2 regions of the Saccharopolyspora sp. ID03-671 genome follow, and region 2 is predicted to be linked to the other one. Evidence: riboswitches for the same ligand, from Rfam matches in the RefSeq annotation. Region 2 holds a riboswitch; the other holds the start of a gene.
The links. Region 2 has a riboswitch for S-adenosylmethionine ahead of thrC (threonine synthase). Riboswitches for the same ligand answer to the same signal wherever they lie in the genome.
Positions count from the first base shown of each region.

Region 1: it holds a riboswitch for S-adenosylmethionine, as region 2 does, so the genes downstream of both, REH65_RS23830 (aminotransferase class V-fold PLP-dependent enzyme) here and thrC (threonine synthase) in region 2, are expected to answer to the same signal.

Region 1 is NZ_CP134054.1:5,137,408-5,140,809, forward strand. Features, by position in the region: gene ileS (isoleucine--tRNA ligase) at 1-875, shown strand, start outside; SAM riboswitch class IV at 1,161-1,276, shown strand; gene REH65_RS23830 (aminotransferase class V-fold PLP-dependent enzyme) at 1,311-2,633, shown strand; gene lspA (signal peptidase II) at 2,691-3,302, shown strand; gene REH65_RS23840 (RluA family pseudouridine synthase) at 3,344-3,402, shown strand, end outside.
Region 2 is NZ_CP134054.1:2,475,409-2,478,810, forward strand. Features, by position in the region: gene holA (DNA polymerase III subunit delta) at 1-976, opposite strand, end outside; SAM riboswitch class I at 1,074-1,211, shown strand; gene thrC (threonine synthase) at 1,226-2,494, shown strand; gene REH65_RS11100 (DNA internalization-related competence protein ComEC/Rec2) at 2,579-3,402, opposite strand, start outside.

The DNA.
Region 1 (3,402 bases), 2.7 Mb from region 2:
ACAAGGACGCGATCGACACCCTGCACACGGTGCTGGAGGTGACCTGCCGGGTGGTGGCGCCGCTGCTGCCGCTGACCGCCGAGGCGGTCTGGCGCGGGCTCACCGGCGGTCGTTCGGTGCACCTGGCGGACTGGCCGCTGGTCGACGAGCTGCCCGCGGACGCGGCGCTGGTCTCGGCGATGGACCAGGTCCGCCAGGTCTGCTCCTCGGCGCTGGCGCTGCGCAAGGGCAACAAGCTGCGGGTCCGGCTGCCGCTGTCCTCGCTGGTGGTGGCCACGCCGGAGGCCGAGGCGCTGCGCCCGTTCGCGGACCTGATCAGCGACGAGGTCAACGTCAAGGGCCTGGAGCTGAGCACCGACGTGGCGGCCCACGGCCGCTTCGAGATCGCGGTGAACGCCCGCGCGGCCGGTCCGCGGCTGGGCAAGGACGTCCAGAAGGTGATCAAGGCCGTCAAGTCCGGTGATTGGGAGCGGCGCGGGTCCACTGTGGTCGCCGCAGGCATCGAGCTGCAGGACGGCGAGTTCACCGAGCGGCTGGTCTCGACGGACTCGGGCGCGGCGGCGGCCCTGCCGGACGGCGACGGCCTGGTCGTGCTCAACACCGAGGTCACCCCGGAGCTCGCAGCCGAGGGCCTGGCCCGAGACGTCGTCCGAGTGATCCAGAACGCCCGCAAGGACGCCGGTTTCGAGGTCTCGGACCGCATCGAGGTCACCGTCGAGGCCCCGGACGAGGTCGCGGCGGCGGTGGCGACCCACCGCGACTTCATCGCGGGCGAAACCCTCGCGGACGAGATCACCACGGGAACCGCGGACGACTGCGTGACGGGAACCGTCGGCGACAACGTCGAGATCAAGGTCTCGGTCACTCGCGTCTGAGGACTCGACTACGGCAGAGGGGCCCTTCGGACTTCGTCCGAAGGGCCCCTCTGCTTGGGCTTGTGGTCCTGCTGCTGGGGTGCGGAGTGCCAATTTCATACGAAATTGCCCGCGTTGAGGACGTGAGTTGCGTTGAGTGGTAGGCAATTTCGTACGAAATTCGCACTGCCTGGCGAAACGTACCCGTAGGTGGTCCTTTTTAAGGACGAGACGCCTGGGTGGCATCCCACAAAGCGAAACCCCCTTGCCAACCCCCGAGACACCCCGCTAACCTCCCGTCTCGAAGGTCATGAGTGCCAGCGCAAAGCCCCGGCTTGCTGGCCGGCAACCCTCCAACCGCGGTGGGGTGCCCCGGGTGAGGACCTGGCCGGTCGCGCGGTGCGGCTCGGCAAGCGCGGGCCCGCCGAGGGCCCTTGAGGCCCCGGGAGGGTCGCGATGTCTTCAACCGTCATCGATGTTCCGAGCCAGTCCGTCGCCGTGCCCGGTGTGGTCGGAGCGGGACTGCGGGTCCCGCTGGTCACCGGTGGCACCGCGCACTACGCCAACCTCGATCACGCGGCGAGCGCTCCGTGCCTGTCGGCGGTGCGGGACGCGGTCGACGAGCTCCTCCCGTACTACGCCAGCGTCCACCGGGGAGCCGGGTTCGCCTCGCAGGTCTGCACCCGCGTCTACGAGGGCGCGCGGCAGGTCCTGCTGGACTTCGTCGGCGCACGTCAGGGCGATGAGGTGGTGTTCACCCGCAACACGACGGACGCCCTGAACCTGCTGGCCTCGGCGGTGCCGCGCGGCACGTCGGTGGTCGTGTTCGACACCGTCCACCACGCGGCCCTGCTGCCCTGGCGCAACGTGCGCCGGATCCCGGCTCCCGAGAGCCCCGCCGACGCCGTCGCCGCCCTGGACGCGGCGCTGGCGGAGTGCCCGGAGGGGCCGCGGCTGGCGGTGCTCACCGGGGCCTGCAACGTGACCGGTGAGCTGTGGCCGGTCGCCGAGCTGGCCCGCGTCGCCCGCCGCCGGGGCGCCCGGACGGTCCTGGACGCCGCGCAGCTCGCGCCGCACCGGCCGGTCCGGCTCGCCGAGCTCGACGTCGACTACGCGGCCCTGTCCGGCCACAAGCTCTACGCGCCGTTCGGCGCGGGTGCCCTGATCGGCCGCGCCGACTGGCTCAACGCCGCCGATCCCCACCTGGCCGGGGGAGGCGCGACGCGCGCGGTCAACGAGCGCGCGGTCAGCTGGACCACCGGGCCCGAGCGGCACGAGGCGGGCTCGCCGAACACCGTCGGCGTGCACGCGCTCGCCACGGCCTGCCGGACGTTCGCCACCCGCTGGGACGGCGTCGTCGAGCACGAGTCGGCGCTGCTGGGGCGGCTGCGCGCGGGGCTGGCCGAGGTCCCGGGCCTGCGCGAGCTGAGCCTGTTCGGGCCGGAGCACGACCGGGTCGGCGTCGTCAGCTTCACCGTCGACGGCCAGGACCCGGGCCTGCTGGCCGCGGCCCTGTCGGCGGAGCACGCCATCGGTGTCCGCGACGGCCTGTTCTGCGCCCACCTCGGCACCCGGAACCTGCTGAGCAGGGCGGGCTCGGACGCGGAGCGGGCGCTGCGCGTGAGCCTCGGCCTGGGCACCACGACCGAGCACGTCGACCGCCTCGTCGCGGCGCTGAAGGCGCTGGTCGGCGACGGTCCTGCGGCGCAGTACCGGAAGGTCGAGGGCCGCTGGGAGCCCGTCGAGGACGCGCGCCCGCTGCCGCCGTTCCTGCTGTGAGGTCCGACTGGCGGTCCTGGTGCTCGGCCGGTCGCCGGGGTCGGGGACAATGGCGGGGTGAGCACCGAGAACCCCCCTCCTGAGCAGGCGGCCTCCTCGTCGGAGGACGCCGAGACGACCCCGGCCTCGGACGCCCCGAAGGGCGGGTCCGGGAAGCTGCTGGCGCTGCTGTTCGGCGTGGCCTCGGCGGGGCTGGTCCTGGACGTGATCACCAAGATCATCGTGGTCGCCCACCTGGAGGGCAACGCGCCGCTGAAGGTGCTCGGCGGCCTGTTCTACCTGGACGTCCTGCGCAACCCCGGTGCCGCGTTCTCGATGGCCACCGGCCTGACCTGGCTGCTGGCGCTGCTGGCGATCGCCGTGGTCGGCGTGATCGTGTGGCTGGCGCCGAAGCTGCGCTCGCCGGGCTGGGCCGTGGGCCTCGGCCTGGTGCTCGGCGGTGCTTGCGGCAACCTCGGCGACCGGCTGTTCCGCGCGCCCGGTCCGCTGCAGGGCCACGTGGTGGACTTCCTGTCGTTCCTGGCCCCCGGCGGCCAGGTGTTCCCGGTGTTCAACGTCGCCGACAGCTGCATCACCTGCGGCGGCATCCTCGTGGTGCTGCTGTCGCTGCTGGGGCGCGACTACGACGGCACCGTCCACCGCAAGCAGAAGAAGGCCGACCGGTCGTGAGCGAACTCCGAACCCTCCCGGTGCCCGAGGGCTTGGACGGCATGCGGATCGACGCCGGTCTGTCCAAGCTGCTGGGCCTGTCCCGCAACGCCGTCGCCGG
Region 2 (3,402 bases):
GGTTGCGCAGCGACACCAGGCGCAGGACGGTCTTCTCCAGGGCGTAGTCGGCGTCGGCCGCCATGCCCTTCACGCCCGCGTTGACCTCGGCGACGACCTGCAGCGCGGCGGACAGGCTCGTCGGCGTCCAGCCCCGGGACTGGGACAGGGCCTTCTTCACCTTCCACGCGGGCATGCCGAGGTCCCCGGCCAGCCGGTAGGGATCGTTGCGGCCGCCCGCTGCCGCGACGCGGCCGATGGTGCGCACCGAATCGGCCAGGGCGTCTGCGATGAGCACGTGCGGCACCCCGAGCTGGATCGCCCAGCGCAGCGCCTCCAACGCCCCGGCGCGATCGCCCACCACGGCCTTCTCCGCGACCGCGAACCCGGTCACCTCGGCGCGGCCCCGGTAGTACCGGCCGACCGCGTCCGCGTCGATCTTGCCGCCGGTGTCGGCCACCAGCTGCGAGGCCGCCGCCGCCAGTTCCCGCAGGTCCGAGCCGACCGCCTCGATGAGGGCGTTGACCCCGCCCGAGTCGGACTTGCCTCCCGCGCGGCGGATTTCGTCCCGGACGAACGCCTCGCGGTCGGCGGGCTTGGTGAGCTTCTTGCACTCGGTGACGCGCGCGCCCGCCTTCTTCAGCGCGTTGGGCAGCTCCTTGGCGTGCTTGGCCCGGCCACCGCCGCTGTGCACCACGATCAGCGTGATGCCCTCGGCGGGCTGCTTGGCGTGGGTCAGCAGGGCTTCGGCGATCTCCTTGCCCGCGTCCTGAGCCGACTCGATCGCGAGCACCCGCGCCTCTGCGAACAGCGAGGGACTCAGCATTTCAGCGAGCTCAGGAGGGGTGAGCTCACTCACCTTCACCCGGCTGAAATCGGCCTCCGGATCGGCGGCGCGCGCGGCACCGACCGCCGCCCACATCGCGCGCTCGACCAGCAGCTCTTCGTCCCCGAGCACCAGGTGCAGGGGGTCGGCGACAACGGTCGGTGAGCTCATGCGGGCATGGTCCCACGGAGCGGCGACAGTCCCGCCATCTGGATGCGCACTGGCCAGGAAGACGTGCGTTCCACTAACGTTGCCGCCACAACCGAATAGCTCATCCAGAGGGGCAGAGGGAACGGCCCGTTGAAGCCCCGGCAACCGTTCGTCCGATGCATCGTGCGAAAAACCGGCGCGAGGTCACGGACGCAAACAGGTGCCAATTCCGACCCGTCCGCGGGACAGATGAGGAGAGGACCTCGCGCGATGACTGCTGCTGCCCACGCCGCCACCACTGCCGGCAAGAAGTTCGATCTCGGCAACGCCGTCGAACTGGTGTCCAAGGAAGAGGGACACCGGCAGCCCCTGGCTCCTGAGTTCGTCTCCCTCGAGGACTTCTCGCCGCTCGAGGTCGCCTACGACTTCCCCCAGCTCCGCCGCGAGGACATCGAGGCCGGTCCGCGTTCCATCTGGCGCTACAAGCAGCTGCTGCCGGTGCCGAGCAACGTCGACCAGATCCCCAACACCGAGCCCGGCTGTACCCGCTTGATCCAGGCGGACAACCTGGCCAAGGCCCTGGGCGTCAAGAAGATCTGGATCAAGGACGACACCGGCAACCCCACGCACTCCTTCAAGGACCGCGTCGTGGCCGTGGCCCTGGCCGCCGCCCGCGAGTTCGGGTTCAAGGTGCTGGCCTGCCCGTCCACCGGCAACCTCGCCAACGCCGTGGCCGCCGCCGCTGCCCGCGCGGGCTGGGACTCGGTCGTGCTGGTGCCCAAGACCCTCGAACGCGCCAAGATCCTGATGAGCGCGGTCTACGACGGCTCGCTGCTCGCGGTCGACGGCAACTACGACGACGTCAACCGGCTGGCCACCGAGCTCGCCGGTGAGCACGAGGACTGGGCGTTCGTCAACGTCAACGTCCGGCCCTACTACTCCGAGGGCTCCAAGACCCTGGCCTTCGAGGTCGCCGAGCAGCTGGGCTGGCGGCGTCCCGAGCAGATCGTGGTGCCGATCGCCTCCGGCTCGCAGCTGACCAAGGTCTACAAGGGCTTCAACGAGCTCAGCCAGGTCGGGCTGGTCGAGGACTCCCCGGTGAAGATCTTCGGCGCGCAGGCCACCGGCTGCTCCCCGGTCTCCACCGCCTACCGCAACGGCCACGACGTGGTGCAGCCGGTCAAGCCGGACACCATCGCCCGCTCGCTGGCCATCGGGGCTCCCGCCGACGGTCCGTACGTGCTCGACGTCGTCCGCAAGACCGGCGGCGCCATCGAGGACGTCACCGACGACGAGGTCCGCGCCGGCATCCGCCTGCTGGCCCGCACCGAGGGCATCTTCGCCGAGACCGCCGGTGGCGTGACCGTCGCGACCGCCAAGAAGCTCATCGAGGCCGGCAAGATCGACCCGGACGCCGAGACGGTCCTGCTGATCACCGGTGACGGCCTCAAGACCCTGGACGCCGTCGAGGGCGAGCTGGGCCCGAAGGCCACCGTGGCGCCGACGACCGAGTCGGTGAACCAGGCGCTGGGCCTCTGATCCAGTTGTAGGACGAGCCTCCTCTTTCGCGAGCGGGTGGTCGCCCCACGGGCGGCCACCCGCTTCGTCGTCCACAGCGGACGGTCAGTTCTCCTCGGCGCGCAAGGGATCTCCGCGCGAGACGAAGCGCGGCCCCTGCGGCCCCGGCAGGACCGCGATGTCCCCTTCCTGGTCGGTGCGGAGCACCCGGGCACCGGCGCGGGTGAGCGTGTCGATCACGAACGCGTTGGGGTGGCCGTAGTCGTTGCCCGCGCCGACGCTGATCAGCGCGAGCCCGGGCCGCACCGCGGTGAGGAAACGCGGTGCGCTGTACCGGGATCCGTGGTGCGGCACCTTGAGCACGTCGGCTCGCAAGTCCTCCCGCGACGACACCAGCCGCCCCTGCCCCGGCAGCTCCACGTCTCCGGTGAGCAGCACCCGGCCCGCCGGGGTGGTCGCGCGGATCACCAGCGAGGCGTCGTTGGCGTCGTCAGCCGTCTGGGTCCGGGTCACGCTCGGATCCGGGGCCAGCACGTCGAGCACCAGGGAAGGCCAGGTCAGCCGTTGCCCGGCCTGCAGCGCGACGATCGGTGCGCGGTGCGCGCGGGTGTCGCGCACCAGATCGTCGAACGCCCACTCCGGTTCCCGCAGCGGTCCGATCCCCACCGCACCGACCGGCATCTCGCCGAGCACCGTGCGCAGGCCGCTGACGTGGTCGGCGTGCAGGTGCGTCAGCACCGCCATCGACACGCGCTGGATCCCCAAGCGCCGCAGGCAGTTCGCGGACCGTCGGGGGTCCGGCCCGGTGTCGACCACCACCGCCTCCCCCGGCGTGCCGGTGGCCAGCACCAGCCCGTCGCCCTGCCCGACGTCGCAGGCCACCACGCTCCAGCCCGGCACCGGCCAGCCCGGCAGCATCGTGCGCACCG